One region of the Enterococcus saccharolyticus subsp. saccharolyticus genome, then DNA from elsewhere that is predicted to be linked to it. Evidence: a T-box and tRNA genes for the amino acid it is inferred to sense, from the RefSeq annotation. Region 1 holds a T-box; the other holds one or more tRNA genes.
The links. The T-box of region 1 lies ahead of leuS (leucine--tRNA ligase). A T-box ahead of a tRNA ligase gene usually reads a tRNA of that ligase, here a tRNA-Leu.

Region 1 (9,021 bases):
GGTTGAAACAATCGGTCCATATGCTTCTAACGTGTGAATACACACAGATTGTGTCGCTAGTTTAACAGCTAAACCAATGACAAAGAACAACACAGCAGAACCATTTTCATAGATTCCTTGTAACATCATAGACGTAACCATAAATAGCCCTTGAATCAAACCAGACACACAGACTGCTATCAATAGATTCGCACCTAATTGATCTGGTTTATAAAACATCGTATTTAAGGGATACGCTAAAATCATCATACCGAGCGTTGCAGGTAACATCACAAATGCATATAACTGTAAGTTATTGCTCACTAATTTTGCCATTCCCGCATAATCTTGTTTGGCATAAGATTCTGTTAACAATGGCATACCCACAATCGCCATTGAAGTTGCTAGACCAATGACTACCATTGATAATTTGTCAGGATTCCCACCAAATAAAGCCATCAAAGCGATTAATTGATTTTGAGAATATTCCGTAAAACTACTCATCGTGTGAACAAATGTATATTGGTCAACTAATTTAAAAATTGTTAATCCTGCTCCTAAAATAATAAACGGAATAGCTTCTTTTACTGTTGAAACCAATAATTTAATGGTATCAACTTCACCAGTTTCTTTACTATGTTCTGCTAAAATATCCATTTTAATTTTCTCTTTACGGAAATAATAAATTAAAATAGCTGTACCTGCTAACGCACCAATAAACGCGCCAAACGTTGATTGTGTGACAGCCGCAACATAATCGCCATCCCCTAATTCCATAATCATAAAGGTCGCTATCAACATATACACAACGCGTGCCACTTGTTCCACTAATTGCGAAATCGCAAACGGCGCAATGTTTTGAATCCCTTGGAAGTATCCGCGAATGACACTCATCACTGGAATAACTAAAATTGCGACACTTAACGAACGCATCGAAGGAATTAAATCAACACCACCACCCGCAGCTTGTGACAACATCGGCGCGGCAAAATACATAATTAACGCACTGACCAATCCTAAAATCGCCATTGCTTGCAAGGAACGATGGAATAAGCGCTGACTTATGCGATATTCTTGTCTGGAATTGTGGTATGCGACCTGTTTAGCTATCGCTGCAGGAATTCCTGCTGTTGACACCATAATGAACAAGGCATAAACATTGTACCCCATATTAAATAAAGCATTCCCTACATCGCCGTACTCACCCATCCAATAATACCAAGGCAAAATATAAATAACGCCCATCAAACGAGAGCCAATATTGCCAATGGTCATCCAAGCAGAACCACGCGCCATTTTGTCTTCATTTGTCAATTCAGATGAAGTCTGTTTTGTATTATCTGTCATTGAGTTCTTCTCCACTTTCTTTCATACATATCTCTTATTCTAATGCGAAATGCTGTTTGTCGCAATCTATTTTTCTATTCGTTACACCCTTTTAATATTTCAACTTGCGAAAATGCCCGTTTCTGATATCCTATGCTATAATTAGCTAGAACTTTAGGACAAGGAGTAAACTTATTTATGTATTCCATGACAATGAATGAACTATGTAACCTTTTAATCAAACACAATTTACTTCAAGAAAACGAAGATACAAAAAAATGGGTTCAACTGGCACAAGAAACAGCCGGCCCTAGCTTTACGTATATTTCTTATGATTCACGTGATCTAAAAGAGCAGACGCTATTCTTTTGTAAAGGTCTTAATTTTAAAGCCGAACTTTTAGAAGCTGCTGTGCGTGATGGGGTCACCTATTATCTTTCTGAAGTCGCTTATGCAGTCGATGCACAAGGGATTCTGGTCACAGATATTCGCGAAACAATGGCCATTGTTGCCCAAGCATTTTATCAACAACCACAAGATAAACTGTACAAAATCGGAATCACAGGTACAAAAGGAAAAACAACCGCTGCGTATTTCATCAAAAAAGTGTTTGATGAAGCATTCCAACAAAAAGTTGCGCTGTTTTCTTCCGAAGAAACAACATTAGATGGGAAAAATTTTTATGCCTCAAAATTAACCACCCCCGAAGCCTTAGACTTATATCGTCAAATGGCCTTAGCTGTGGAAAGTGGCACGACACATTTAGTAATGGAAGTTTCTTCACAAGCTTATAAAACCAAACGTGTCTTTCATTTAACTTTTGAAACAGGGATATTTTTAAATATCAGTCCCGATCATATCAGTCCCATTGAACATGCTACGTTTGAAGAATATTTCGAATGCAAACGTCAATTGCTGTTGAACAGTAAACAAATGGTGATAAATCATGATAGCGATCATTTTGATGTTTTAGAAGACATTTGCCAAAAAGAACAGATTCCTTATTACACGTTTGGACAAAAAACTGGTACTTACCGTATTCAAGCGTTAGAAAATCCACGCTGTTTCCATTTAGAAGCATCCGAAGATACCTTAGAAGCAAACGGCGATTATCAACTTGCTTTGTTTGGTACCTTTAATCATGACAATGCTGCAGCAACTATTTTAACCGCTCGTTTAGCTGGCGTGTCAAAAACAATCATTCAAAACGGTCTGCCACAAAGTCATGTCCCTGGTCGAATGAACTTATTGGAAAAACCAAATGGAACCTATGTCTTCATCGATTATGCACATAACTATTTAAGCATTAAAGCAATTGGCGAATTCGCCAAAGAATTAAGACCCAATGGACGTGTCATTATCGTGACTGGTAGTGCAGGTGACAAAGCGCTCTCTCGTCGCCCTGATATCGGACGCGCACTAAGCGAATGTGCGGATGTTGCGATTTTAACCAGCGATGATCCAGGATTTGAAGATGCTGCAGCAATTACCGAGGAAATTTATCAAGCCATTACTAATCCGAATTTACCTGTAGAGATTGAATTAGATCGTGCCAAAGCTGTGACAAAAGCTGTTGAAATGGCACAACCCGAAGATACGGTCATTTTAGCTGGTAAAGGAACCGAACAAATGATGAAAGTTCGTGGTGTGCAAGAACCTTACGAGGGAGATTTCCATATTACCCAACGATTAATTCGCGAAAACCAAGCCTAATTATTGCAAAAAGATTACAATAGAAAATTTATAAAAAATTTTCTGTCATTTCTTTTAATTTCTTGTATAATAATTGTGAATGTAAAATTAAAGGGGATACGCTTCATGGGCAAACAAAGAAAATTTCTTTATTATGCAGTTATTGCATTGGTCGTTGTTATCGCTAGTTTCTTAGGTTGGAAAATGTTAACAGCAATGGGTGTGATAGGTTTACCAGATGTCACTCATCTGCACACTCGCTCAGCACTTCCGCATGGGTTAATTTTGGTATTGTTCTTACCAATTATTGCTACAGGTGCACTATTTTATGGAATTGCTTATACAAAAAAATAAACGAGAGCGTAATGATTGCGCTCTTTTTTTGTGCACAATAATAAGGCACTTCGGTTTTCATTCTGCACGTTTTATACTATAGTTAAGATAGATTAAAAACGAAAGGGTGTTTCTTGTATGAGTAAAAAATTAGGCGTTTCAACAGTAATTAACGAAGGCGGTCGTGAAGGCGTAAGTAAGTCGTTAAATGGTGATTTTGAAGTAAAAACATCTGGAACGAAAAAAGAAGGTTATACAAACCCTGAAGAGTTGTTTGCTGCAGGTTTTGCTGCTTGTTTCAACGGCGCACTTATTTTCCCATTAGAACGTGATGGACATGGTGATTTACCTCGTTCCGTTCGTGCCGAAGTAACATTATTAGGTGATTTACCAGATTACCACACATTACATTTAGCAGTCCATCTAATTGGTAAAATCGAAGGTCTTTCAAAAGAAGAAACATTGAAATATATGGAAGAAACACACAACATTTGCCCATATTCTAAAGCCGTTAACGGCAATGTCAAAGTAACATACGAAGCAGAATAATACCATCAATGAAGAGGCTACTATCTTAGCCTCTTCATTTTTTATACATAAAAACCTGACTTAACTCTTGGGCGATATGTTGAATATTTGTTAGGGTACGCTCTTTTTCCATCGCTAATTCTAAAGAAATCGGCCCTTGTTGAATACTAAAAACACCGAGGGTTCCCTCGGTCATTTTACCGATGTCTACCGTACGACTCCCACACAACCCAATCACTGGTATTTCAAGCTTTTGAGCAAGTTTCATCACACCATATGGAACTTTCCCCTGGTCTGTTTGCTCATCTATTTTCCCTTCACCTGTAAAAATCAAATCTGCTTGCTGTAATTTTTCTTCTAAACGCAACAGTTGCTGCAATGTCAAAAAACCTGGTGCTATTTTTCCACCTAGTAGCATAACCGCTCCACCCAAACCACCAGCAGCTCCAGCACCAGAAATAGAAGATAAATCCAAATTAGTGAAGTGTAGAATTTCTTTGGCTACAATTTGTGCGTGTTCTTCCATTTCAACAACTGTTTTTTCAGAGGCTCCTTTTTGTGGTGCAAAGGTTTGTGCAAAGCCATTTTTACCTAGGTAAGGATTCGTCACATCCGCTAATGCAATGAATTCAACATCTTTAAACACATCTTGAATCCCTGTTAAATCAAGCGATTGGACGCTTAATAAAGGATTCCCTAAAGACGCATCGATAGTTGCACCAATGGACTGTAACAATCCTAACCCACCATCTGATGTTGCACTACCACCTAAAGTGAAATAAATTTTTGTAACACGGTGCGTGAGGGCATCTTGAATGACTTTACCTAAACCATAAGAAGATGCTTGGCGAATTACAGCATCAGACGGTTCATGTAGATGAATGCCAATAAACACCGCTGATTCAATCACAGCAATCGTCTGACCATCCAATGAGCTTAACAAATAACTTCCCTCAATTGGCTCTCCTATAGGATCAGATGTGCTTACTTTTTGCCAAGTACCACCTATTTCTGCATAAATAGCTGCCATTGTCCCTTCCCCACCATCGGCAATCGGAATATTGCATTTTTCTGTCCAAATTTCATCGGACAAACCTGCTAAAACAGCAGCATTTAATTCTTCCGATGTTGCACATCCTTTAAATGAATCAATCATCGCTACGACTTTCATTGGCTCACGTCCTTTTTGTTTAGTACTATTTTAACGTATCACATTTATTCCAACAAATTATTATCAAAAGAAAAAACGCTCCTCCTGCAAAATACAGAAGGAGCGAAAGTGGTATTAATTTGCCACGATATTAACTAATTTTCCAGGTACTGCAATCACTTTACGGATTGTTTTTCCGGCAATTTGTTCTTGAATAGTTGCGTCAGCTTTCGCAATTGCTTCTAACTCTTCACGACTAGCTTCAGCTGGTACATTTACTTTAGCGCGAACTTTCCCATTCACTTGTAAGACAATTTCAACTTCATCTTCCACAAGCGCTGATTCATCATAAATTGGCCAGCCAACGTATGAAATATCTTGCTCGTTTCCTAAGATTGACCATAATTCTTCGCCCAAGTGTGGCGCAATTGGTGCAAGTAATTGAACAAACCCTTCAACATATTCATAAGGAAGTGCATCTGCTTTGTACGCTTCATTAACAAAGACCATCATTTGAGAAATAGCGGTATTGAAATGCAGATTTTCAAAGTCTTCAGTTACTTTTTTAACTGTTTGATTGTAAACTTTTGTTAAGTTACCATCATTGAATGTGGTAATACGGTCACGCATTTTACCATTTTCATCCACAATTAAACGCCATACACGATCAAGGAATTTACGACTTCCTTCTAATCCATTTTCACTCCAAGCAATGGACGCATCCAATGGACCCATGAACATTTCATACATGCGCAAAGTGTCTGCCCCATATTGTGCTACTACATCATCTGGATTCACGACATTGCCACGTGATTTAGACATTTTCTCGTTGTTTGAGCCTAGAATCATTCCTTGATTGTATAATTTTTGGAATGGTTCTTTAGTTGGGACTACACCCAAATCATACAAGAATTTATGCCAGAAACGTGCATACAATAAATGCAATACAGCATGTTCGGCACCACCGATATAAATATCCACTGGTAACCAACGCTCTAATTTTTCATAACTTGCTAGTTCATTTTTATTATGTGGATCAACGAAACGTAAGAAATACCATGAGCTACCTGCCCATTGTGGCATGGTATTCGTTTCACGACGGCCTTTTTTACCTGTTTCTGGGTCAACGACATTTACCCACTCATCAATATTGGCTAATGGTGACTCACCTGTTCCACTTGGACGAATATCATCTGTTTTTGGCAAACGCAATGGTAATTCTGATTCAGGAACAGTTGTAGTTGTCCCATCTTCCCAATGAATAACAGGAATTGGTTCACCCCAATAACGTTGGCGAGAAAATAACCAATCACGTAGACGATAGCTCACTTCTTGTTTTCCAACACCATTTTCTTCTAACCAAGCAATCATTTTAGCAATCGCATCTTCTTTGTTCATACCATCTAAGAAATCAGAATTAATGTGCGTGCCGTCTTCTGTGAACGCCGCTTCTTCTACATTGCCACCTTCAAGAACGGGAATAATTTCCAAATTAAATGTTTTAGCAAATTCATAGTCGCGTTCATCATGAGCTGGAACCGCCATAATTGCGCCCGTTCCATAAGTTGCTAGCACATAATCAGCAATCCAAATTGGAATTTCTTTGCCATTGACTGGGTTAATTGCGTATGCGCCTGTGAAGACGCCCGTTTTTTCTTTGGCTAAATCTGTACGGTTTAAATCTGATTTTTTTGAAGCTTCATCAATATAAGCATCAATTGCCGCTTTTTGTTCTGGTGTCGTAATTTCCTTCACTAAGTCTAATTCTGGAGCTAATACTGCATAAGTTGCACCAAATAAGGTATCTGGACGTGTAGTAAAAACGGTGAAATCTTTATCCGTCCCAGCGACTTTAAATGTCACATTCGCACCTACTGAACGACCAATCCAGTTGCGTTGCATATCTTTAATGCTTTCTGGCCAATCTAGCTCTTCTAAATCTTCCAATAAACGATCTGCATAAGCAGTAATTTTTAACATCCATTGACGCATTGGTTTACGAACAACATCGTAGCCGCCACGTTCACTTTTGCCATCAATTACTTCTTCATTCGCAATAACTGTTCCTAATTCTGGTACCCAGTTTACAGCTACTTCTGCTTCATAGGCTAACCCTTTTTCATACAATTTTGTAAAAATCCATTGTGTCCATTTGTAGTATTCTGGATCAGTGGTATTAATTTCACGATTCCAGTCATAACTAAAACCTAAAGAATTGATTTGACGACGGAAAGTTTCAATATTTTTCTTTGTAAATTCTGCTGGATCATTTCCTGTATCTAACGCATATTGTTCTGCAGGTAAACCAAACGCATCCCACCCCATTGGATGTAACACATTATAACCTTGGCTACGTTTAAAACGTGCTAAAATATCCGTTGCTGTATACCCTTCAGGATGCCCTACGTGTAACCCTTGACCAGATGGATAAGGAAACATGTCTAAAGCATAAAACTTTGGTTTGCCTTCTTCATCATGCGTATTAAATGTATTGTTTTTTGCCCAATACTTTTGCCATTTTTTTTCAACTTCTTTGTGATTGTAATTCACTACTTGACTCCTCCTTAATAAAATAAAAAAGTCCTATAAGAAGCACAAAAAAGCCTCTTATAGGACGTAATTGACGTGGTACCACCTATATTCGTTGGACATGCTCCAACCTCAATCGTTGTAACGGCCGACACCGTGTCTTCTCTACACACTTTTGATTAAAGCTTTAAGAAAACAATACACTCAAAGGCGAGTTCAACAGGTCTTTTGTACATTTTCACCAACCATGTACTCTCTAAAAAAAGAACGCTACTTACTACTCCTTTTCAAACATGCATAAGTCATTATTGCCTTCATACTATCAAAAAAGCAGGTTAAATTCAATTTATTTCTTTTTATTTTTCTGTGTTTCTTGAAAATCAATGAAATATTTTTTCAAATTTGTCAAAAAGGCTTCCCCAATTGCTGAAATCTTTCTGGTTTTCTTTTTAATCATCACCATTTTGTTTTCTGGTGAGTTGGCTAAAGGAATTAATACAATCCCTTGACCGCGCGGATCTTCCACTAATCCAGAACCTGATCCATAAGCATCCGTTCGTTGTAAAATCCCTGTCAAAGTCGCTCGATCACTTGTATGGATCACTTGTGTAATCCCCGGAAAATCAATTAAATCTTCTGCAAAGTACGTATAATTATTGGTTTCTTGTGTAAAGCGAACTTGCGAATAATCATGTAAATCTGATAATTCAATCACTGATTTCGTCGCTAAAGGATGTCCTTCACGCATAAAGATATGTGTTTGGAAAGTGGTTAAAATTTCATAGTCCAATTCCCCATTTTCCAATAGACGACTTAATCCTGCTTGATTGGAGTCATTGAATAATAAAATACCAAATTCACTGCGATATTGTTCGACATCTTTAATTACATTTAAAGTGGTACTTTCGAAAATTCGAAAATCATTGTAATCGGGAAAATCTTTCACTAATTGACTAATCATGATTGATAGAAAATCATAATGCTGACTAGAAATCGAAAAATGTTTCTCATTTTCTTCATTCGCTAAATAACGATTTTCTAATAATTCAACTTGTGCCAAAATCGGTTGTGTATATTGAAAAAAGTCCATTCCTTCAGAAGTTAACGATGCCCCTTGTCTCGTACGTTCAAATAGTTGCACATCTAACTCTTTTTCCAACTCTTTAATTGCGTGCGAAAGACTTGGTTGCGAGATATATAATTTTTTAGCGGCTTCGCGAAAACTACCATTATTGGCAATTGCTGCGACATAACGCATTTGTTGGATATTCACTCATTTCCCCTCCTGATTCGTTTTATTTTCTATAGTAACGAACCAATTGATTGTTGGTCAATCTTTTTTTCTTTTGTCTTTTTCAAATCTTTTTTCAATATAACGAACATTATTATTAATTTTTCATAATTTTAATGTTAAAATAGGATGAGAAACTTATAAAAAAGGCACCTTCTTAGAAGAAAGTGCCTTAAATCAATCATTTATCGGT
Region 2 (9,021 bases), 890 kb from region 1:
ACAGATCAAATAGAGATTGGTTACAGTATTTGCGAAGCTTATTGTAACCAAGGATATGCTACAGAAGCAGTTCAAGCAATGGTGGAATTTGTTTCAGAAGAATTGAAAATAATGTATTTACAGGGAAGAGTATTAAAAGGAAATTTGGGATCACAGCGAGTGTTAGAAAAAATGGCTTTACTTTTATGAGAGAAGAATCTAGTAGCGATGATTATTATGGTCAAGGTATGTTTGTTTATGTTTACGACAACTACAAGAAAATAAGATAGCTTACATAAAAAAATGATTCCATTTTAGAAAAACAATACCAAATTAAAAAAGTGCTATCAGATTATATATAAGAAAAAATAAAAACTCCATTACCTAATTTATAAGTAATGGGGTTTTACTATGCGGACGATGGGACTTGAACCCACACGAGCGTACGCTCACATGACCCTCAATCATGCTTGTCTGCCATTCCAACACGTCCGCAATAACAGTTAAAATCTTACTTTTTATTTGGATATTTGTCAATACTACAATTCTTATTTTTTTAGTAAAAATGAATAATAATACTTCACGTTTTTTCAGAAAATTTGCTATAATAGGTACACTGAAAAAAGTTCTATGGAAGACGCAGCAATACAGTTCAATATACATTATGTATATTTATGAAAAATTGTTAATAAAGGTGTGTCAAAGACAAACACACCTAGCAGACCATTGTTAAAAGGTGAAAATCTACCTAATAAAGGCACCTACAAATTTACAGTGGCTACCAACGTAAGAACAAAACCTGGATTGGGGCATAGTGTGGTAGCTGTGTATCATTCAGGTGATACTATAACTTATATAGGAAAAGTGATTGCGGATGGGTATGTATGGCTTAAATATATTAGTGGTAGTGGTAAAGTGCGTTATGTCGCAGTAGTTTAATAAAATAACCGTGTTGTGTTTTGCTTATAAAAACCCCCACGCTGATGATAAAGGCGTGGAGGTTGTTTATATTATAGAAAAAGATAAGAAACTGATGGTAACAAATAGGCTACCAAGACAACTAAAACTAGATAAAATAGCACTGTGAATCCTTTATTTTGATGTTTCTGTTTTAAATTAAATGATACGAAGACTAGAATAAGAATTATAATCAGCCCTGTAATGTAAGCATAAATCATTTTAACACCACCAATTTCTAGTTATGAAAATGAAAGGTATGTTTTTAGTCGATTGTCAACAATATTTCCTTTGAGCCTAACTGTTGTATTGAAACTAAAATCGCTGATACCGAAACTGGTTTTACCTTTTACGCCTGATGTAGTTGAGGTAAAATAAGGTTTTCCTAAGTCAGTACTCCAAATAATACCGTTTGACCAAGCCCCGTAAGCATTTGTAATTTTTTTGTTCTTTACAGTTACTTTGTATCCAAAATTTGCTGTTACACCAATAAACTTAACGTCAAATGTTTTATTTGACAATGCTTGATCAATATAACTTCTGGTAGAAAAACTCGTAGATGGAATTTCTTCAGAAACTACCAATTGACCAATAATTTCACCTTCATCATTTTTTATATCTGTAGAAGCATAACTGCTGTTTAAATCTACAGATAGTTCTTCTGCATTTACCTCAGATAGCACACCAAAAACAGTGAAAGTAGTAAAAGCAAATAACAATAATAATTTTTTCATATAAAACCTCCTTGAACTAATGAATAATATATACCACAAAATAAACCCTAGAAACCATTTATAGCCCAAACGTTGAATATCTTGTCCTGAACGTTCATTATTTATTAAGTTTCCTTTAAAAAGAGAAAATTGTTTGTTTTTTATATAATATAGAAAATATTGTTCTGAACTATCTTAAGTATTTACTGTTGTATAAAACATTTATGCTTTCATAAAAGGAGAGACGAAATTTGAATTTATTTCTGAACGTAAAAAAAGACCTTAGCTAAGGTCTTTTTTCATTTTGGAGAAGATTCCCTTTACATATACCACAAAATAAACCCTAGAAACCACTTATACCCTGAACGCTTTATTTATTATAGTACAATACCGTTTAACCGCAAATTGATCACGCTTATTACAAAGTTTCCTATTATATACATAGGTTAAATTTTGAATGAAAAAATAACCTACTATCGATTTAAAAGATAGTAGGTTATAATAAATGTGGAAGACGGGACTTGAACCCGCACGAGTCGAAACTCCTACGACCCTCAATCGTAGATGTCTGCCTATTCCATCACATCCGCATAAGTACATATGAAAAGTTACCTGTCTGCCATTCCAACACATCCGCAGTAATCAGTTAAAATCTTACTTGTTATTTCAAGGTTTGTCAATACTCCAGTTCTTACTTTTTTAGTAAAAATGAATAATAATACTTCCCGTTTTTTCAGAAAATTTGCTATAATAAGTACACTGAAAAAAAGTTCTATGGAAAATGCAGAAATACAGTTTAATATACCCTGTGTATATTCATGAAAAGAGGATCTTACTATGAGAAATTTTGAAAAATCTAGTAAACTTGAAGGTGTTAGTTATGATGTGCGTGGTCCTGTTTTAGAAGAAGCAGATCGCATGCAAGAAGAAGGAATCAGTATTTTAAAATTAAATACTGGTAATCCCGCAACATTTGGTTTTGAAGCACCCAATGAAATTATTCGTGATCTGATTATGAATGTGAGAGAGTCAGAAGGATACTCTGATTCGAAAGGTATTTTTTCAGCACGTAAAGCAATTGAACAGTATTGCCAATTGAAAAATTTCCCGAATGTGACGATTAATGATATTTATACAGGAAATGGTGTTAGTGAACTAATTACAATGTCTATGCAAGGGTTATGTGACAATGGAGATGAAATTTTAGTGCCGATGCCAGATTATCCATTATGGACAGCATCTGTTTCATTGGCAGGAGGTAAGCCGGTTCATTATATTTGTGATGAAGAAAGCGATTGGAATCCCGATATTGCAGATATTCGTTCAAAAATAACTTCTAAAACAAAAGCGATTGTTTTAATCAATCCCAATAATCCTACCGGTGCTGTTTATCCAAAAGAAATTTTAGAACAAATCGTTGATATTGCACGTGAATTTGATTTAATTATCTTTTCTGATGAAATTTATGATCGTTTATTGATGGATGGTCACCAACATGTTCCGATCGCAACTTTAGCCCCTGATCGTCCAGTCGTGACGTTTAGTGGTTTATCTAAATCTCATCGTGTCGCAGGATTCCGTGTTGGATGGATGGTTCTTAGTGGTGACAAACGACACATTAAAGATTATATTGAAGGGTTAAATATGCTGTCGTCAATGCGTTTATGTTCAAATGTATTGTCACAACATATTGTGCAAACAGCATTAGGTGGCTACCAAAGTATTGATAAATTATTATTACCAGGTGGTCGTATTTATGAGCAACGTGAATTCATTTACAATGCGATTAATGATATTCCGGGACTTTCAGCAGTGAAACCCAAAGCTGCTTTTTATATGTTCCCTAAAATTGATACGAAACGTTTTAACATTTTAGATGATGAAAAATTTGTATTAGATTTTCTACATGAGCATCACGTTTTGATGGTTCATGGTGGTGGGTTTAATTGGCAACAACCGGATCATTTTAGAATTGTGTATTTACCAAATATTGAAGAATTGAAGTTAACAGCAGATAAAATGCGTGAATTTTTATCAACTTACAAACAAAAATAAAAAAATGGAGGAGCGAGTAATCGCTTCTCCATTTTTAATCAGAGATTTTTTCGCATACTTTTTTACTAATCACCATGCGACCACTAAATTTGTCCATAATTTCTTTAGAAGGGTCGTTAACTTGTATTAAAAATGAATTTTCGTATTCTCGTTCAATAAATCCAAATAAAGTGAGGTTTTCCCATTTAAATGTTACGTTTGTTTTCGTTTCCATACGTGTCACTCCAGTCTAAATAATAAAGAATTCCGAACATTTTTCGGTAAAATCTTCTTTTTTTAACATTATGTGTTAAAATAAATAAAAAAGAAAATGCGAATTCGCATATTTTGGAGGATATATGTCAAAGCAATTTGAAACTTTTGGCGAGACGATAAAACGCTTACGGAAAGAGCGGAAAATGACTCAAAAAATGTTAGCACAAGGGATTTGTGCGCAAAGTGTTTTAAGTCGCATTGAAAATGGTGTAGAAGTTCCCAATGTGATTGTTTTACAAAGTATCTGTCAACGCTTAAACGTCACGTTGGACCAGGTTCTGCATTCAGAATCTGACGAGATCCAACGAATTAAATTCTTATTTAGTCAAGTGCATTATCATTTAATTCATCAAGAGTATCAAAAAATGGAAGAATTACTAAAAAGTTCTCATTTAATTGATCATTTGTATTTAGATACAGAATTTCAGCTTTACTATTATTATTTAGGCAGTTGTGAATACTTTTTATACCAATCCTACGATGCCTCCATTCAGTCATTAAAAAAAGGATTATCTTATACTTATAATAAAGGAAAGAAGAATATTTCTCCTATTGAAATTCAATTACTAAGTTGTTTAGGTCGAGTATTTGGAGATACTGGGAATATTGAAAAAGCCGAGTTTTATTTAAAAACAAGCTATGAACTGATTGAGCTATTACCTGGTGAACTGACACATTTTGAATTGATAAAAGCATTTTACAATTATGGTAGTTTTTTGTTCCAAATGAAGCAATATGATCAAGCCTTAGAAGTTTCGGAACAAGGAATTTTATGGGCACAACAACGGCGTAGCTATTATTATTTAGAAGAGCTTTTTTCGCTTTCTGGATTGATCTGTCAAAAAATGCATTTAGTAGAAGAATCAAAAGAGTACTTGACGTTATCTACTTATGTATCAAAAATACGCTAAATGGTGTAGACCTTTCTTGACTTCTAAAGCAAATAGGAGTAATTTTAGGATAGTAAGAATACAGAGGAGAGAGTTGAATGAGAACTTTTATAAGCGCAGATAAATTTTTCTTAAAATCAATGGTAAAAGGTTCCGGATATTTAGAAATTGTTGATGGGAAATTTGGAGATTATACGTCTGAATTACCTGAGGAAGAAGTAGATCTAATTGATCATTCTGGTAAATGGATTGCACCAGGATTGGTTGATACACATATTCATGGCTATATGAATCATGATGTAATGGATAATGATGCTGAAGGAATTAAAGTGATGTCAGATGCCCTGTTATCTTGTGGAGTCACCTCTTTTCTACCAACCACTCTAACGTCAAGTAAAGAATTATTGCGTGATGTAGCAGAAACGATTGGAAGCGTTCATAAAGCGGTAACAGGTGCAAAAATTCAAGGTATTTACTTTGAAGGTCCGTTCTTTACAGAAGAATACAAAGGAGCACAAAATCCTTCTTATTTCGGAAATCCAGATATCGATACTTTCCATGAATGGCAAGAAGCTTCTGGCGGAATTATCAAAAAAATTGCTTTGGCACCAGAACGTCAAGGAGTTCAAGAATTTGTTCAGCAAGTAACTGATGAAGGTGTTGTGGTTTCTTTAGGGCATAGTAATGGTACATTAGAAGATGCGGCTAAAGCTGTGGAAGCTGGAGCAAGTGTTTTTGTACATGCTTTTAATGGAATGCGTGGTTTAAATCATCGTGAACCTGGGATGGTTGGTGCGCTACTAAGCTTGCAAGATGTCTTTTCTGAACTGATTTGTGATGGTCATCATGTTCATCCCGCAGCTGCCGGTGTATTGATGGAAAAAGCAGGTCACGATCATGTTGCGTTGATTACAGATTGTATGATGGCAGGTGGTATGCCTGATGGTAATTATGTATTAGGTGAGTTTCCAGTTGTTGTTGAAAATGGTACAGCTCGCTTACAAGAAGGTAATTTAGCAGGAAGTATTTTAAAATTAAAAGAAGCTATTAAAAATGTTGTTGATTGGGAATTAGCAACTCCAGAACAAGCAATTATGATGGCAAGTTTAATTCCAGCAGTTAGTTGTAAAATTGATGATGTTTGTGGGATGATAAAAAATGGTCGCGATGCCGATTTCATTGTTTTAAATCCTGATATGACTTTAGTTGCAACTTACTTAGATGGTGTAGAACGTTTTAATGCATCTAAATAAAAATTGGAACGGAGTGAAGAATATTCACTTCGTTTTTTTATTTCGAATAATAATAAAAGATGGTATAATTAAGTAAGATAAAGTGTTTTATTCCTTGGTGCGAATCCCATGCTCCCAGAAAATCCCTAGGAGATTCGCATCATAAAAATGATGTTAAATGATAAAACGATGAGGAAATAAATGTGATTATATTCGATTTTGTACAAAAATAAATCGCCGTGTTGCAGTCTTCATGACTGCATGGATTGAAATTGCTAAAACAGGTAATGCTGCTGTGTTCACTGGGTGTTGCAGTCTTCATGACTGTATGGACTGAAATGTTTTAGTGATGAAGATGTGAAGGATTTTACTCTGTTGCAGTCTTCATGACTGCATGGATTGAAATCATAAAATGCGTCATACACATGCTACTTTTTTATGTCGCACTCTTCCTCACTACTAAACAAAAGACAAAATCATTACTCTTCTATATCATTTTTAAAGCGAGCACAGTCTTATGTCTCGTTTTTTTATTGCGGAAAAACGTCTGTATTCTTATTTGTTTGTGTTACACTAAAGAAAAAGGAGGAGGTAAAATGAGTTACATTGATGTGATCGATGAAGTGAAAAAATACCAAATGGGTGATACGATGATTATGGCTAATGATGGTGTCACGTTTGGTGTTGAAAAAGGGGAAGTAGCTGTGATTTTAGGACCAAGTGGTGCGGGAAAATCGACAGTTTTAAATATATTGGGTGGTATGGATAGTTGTGATAGTGGTCAAATTATTATTGATGGTGTTGATATTGCAAATTACAATGCCAAACAACTAACCGCTTATCGTCGAGATGATGTCGGGTTTGTGTTTCAATTTTACAATTTAGTTCCTAATTTAACTGCAAAAGAAAATGTAGAGTTGGCGGCTCAGATTGTAGAAGATGCGTTGAATGCAGAAGAGATTTTAACACAGGTAGGGTTAGGGCATCGGATGAATAATTTTCCTTCTCAATTATCTGGAGGTGAACAGCAACGTGTCACGATTGCACGTGCATTAGCAAAGCGACCAAAACTTTTGTTATGTGATGAACCAACGGGGGCGTTGGATTACGAGACAGGAAAACAAATCTTACAAATTTTAGAAGATACTGCACGAAACACTGGGACTACAGTTATTATCATTACGCATAATTCGCAAATTGCGCCGATGGCAGATCGAGTGATTCGAATCAATGATGCAAAAGTTCGTAGTATTGAGCATAATGAAACACCAATACCAATTGCTCAAATTGAATGGTAAGGAGGACACAAATGAAAAAGACAGCTCTCCTTAAAAGTAGCATTCGAGAAATCAAACAATCGCCGGCACGCTTTTTTTCCATTTTAGGAATTATTTTTTTAGGTGTCGCTTTTTTTGTAGGTATTGGTGCGACTGGACCAGATATGATCCAATCGGCAGATGATTATTATAAGAAGCAACAGTTATCAGATGTTGCAATTTATTCCAGTCTCGGATTTTCTAAAGAAGACCAGACCTATCTAGAAAATCAAAAAAATTTGGAGACTATCGCACCGCAGTATGTAACTGATATTCAATTAGCTGATAAAAATGAAGTGGTCCGTTTTTATAGTTTGACAGATACGTTAAATCAACCGATAGTAGATTCAGGTAAACTACCAAAAAATGATGAAATTGTTTTAGATATCCGTGCGAAAGAACATTATAAAATTGGCGATATTTTTAAGATTCAAGAAAGTGATGATTCTGAAAAAAATTTAAAAAAATATGAATTTAAAGTAGTCGGATTTGTTACATCACCAGAATTTATAGATAACGCCAAGCGTGGGAATACGAATGTGGGCAATGGTGCGATTGATTATTTTGCTTTACTGCCAGAAGCAATATTTCAAATGGATGCCTATGCACGTATGTTAGTTTCATTTAAAAATGTACGTTCAACAACGGCTTATTCTGAAACGTATGAGGCACAAATGGACAAGAATCAAGACCGATTAGATCAGTGGTTGGAGCCTCGAAAAGAAGCACGTTTGTCCGAAATTAAAGAAACTGCCAATCGGGAGTTAGCAAAAAATCGTAAAAAGATTCAAGAGGGCGAAGAACAATTAGCAAAAGCCGAAAAAGAATTAAAACAGGCGAAAGAAAAATTAGACCAAGGACAGCGTGAACTAGCAGTAGCAAGACAAACATATAATGATAAGATAGCCGCTGCCAAAGCTGAAATCCAATTACGTGAACAACAAATTGCAGAAGGTGAACGAGAAGTAGCCACAAATGAAAGAACGTTAACAGATGCGCAACGTGAAGTTGATCGTCAAGCCGGCTCTTTGGATGCGTATGAAACACAACTTTCACAATTAGAGACCCAACGTCAACAATTAGAAGCTACCTTGTATCAGTTACAAACAGCGCAGCAAACCTTTCGAGAAATTGAAACGTTAACTGCTCAAGTGAATACGGTACCAGAAGAAGAATTGGTCCAAGTATTAAATGATATTAAAATGAATTTACAGTTGTTGTTAACGCAATTACCAGCAGAAAATGACTGGAAAAGCACCATTCAACAAATTCTTGATGAACTGTCTCCGGAAACGCTCATAACACTTGTCCAAGACATTCAGGGGATTGGTGGCATGATTGACGCCCAAATTGCGACCATTGAAGATAACCTTGCGCAAATGAGTACAGGAATGAATGACATTACTCAAGGTCAAGCACAAATCCAAGCAGGGCAGCGTCAACTAGATGACGGAAAACAACAAATTGAGCAAGCAAAACAACAATTAGATGAGGGAAAACGACAGTTAGCAGAAGGCAAACAGACACTTGCAATCGAGGAAGAACGTGGTGCCAATCAACTACAAGCAGCTGAAAAAGAATGGCAAACAGGAAAGCAACAATATGAAGATGGGTTAGCAGAATT

Region 2: it encodes a tRNA-Leu, which carries the amino acid that the T-box ahead of leuS (leucine--tRNA ligase) is inferred to sense. The anticodon was not compared.

Annotation. Positions count from the first base shown of each region.
Region 1 covers NZ_CP118957.1:2,454,158-2,463,178, forward strand. Annotated here, with positions in the region: gene PYW32_RS12485 (putative polysaccharide biosynthesis protein) at 1-1,326, opposite strand, end outside; gene murE (UDP-N-acetylmuramyl-tripeptide synthetase) at 1,504-3,018, shown strand; gene PYW32_RS12495 (hypothetical protein) at 3,124-3,351, shown strand; gene PYW32_RS12500 (Ohr family peroxiredoxin) at 3,469-3,879, shown strand; gene PYW32_RS12505 (glycerate kinase family protein) at 3,914-5,029, opposite strand; gene leuS (leucine--tRNA ligase) at 5,144-7,558, opposite strand; T-box leader at 7,616-7,836, opposite strand; gene PYW32_RS12515 (LysR family transcriptional regulator) at 7,884-8,810, opposite strand.
Region 2 covers NZ_CP118957.1:1,564,664-1,573,684, reverse strand. Annotated here, with positions in the region: gene PYW32_RS08125 (GNAT family N-acetyltransferase) at 1-189, shown strand, start outside; tRNA gene PYW32_RS08120 (tRNA-Leu) at 392-474, opposite strand; gene PYW32_RS08115 (SH3 domain-containing protein) at 676-918, shown strand; gene PYW32_RS08110 (DUF5626 family protein) at 1,179-1,670, opposite strand; tRNA gene PYW32_RS08105 (tRNA-Leu) at 2,156-2,239, opposite strand; gene PYW32_RS08100 (pyridoxal phosphate-dependent aminotransferase) at 2,487-3,704, shown strand; gene PYW32_RS08095 (hypothetical protein) at 3,739-3,918, opposite strand; gene PYW32_RS08090 (helix-turn-helix domain-containing protein) at 4,043-4,870, shown strand; gene nagA (N-acetylglucosamine-6-phosphate deacetylase) at 4,948-6,102, shown strand; gene PYW32_RS08080 (ABC transporter ATP-binding protein) at 6,678-7,379, shown strand; gene PYW32_RS08075 (FtsX-like permease family protein) at 7,391-9,021, shown strand, end outside.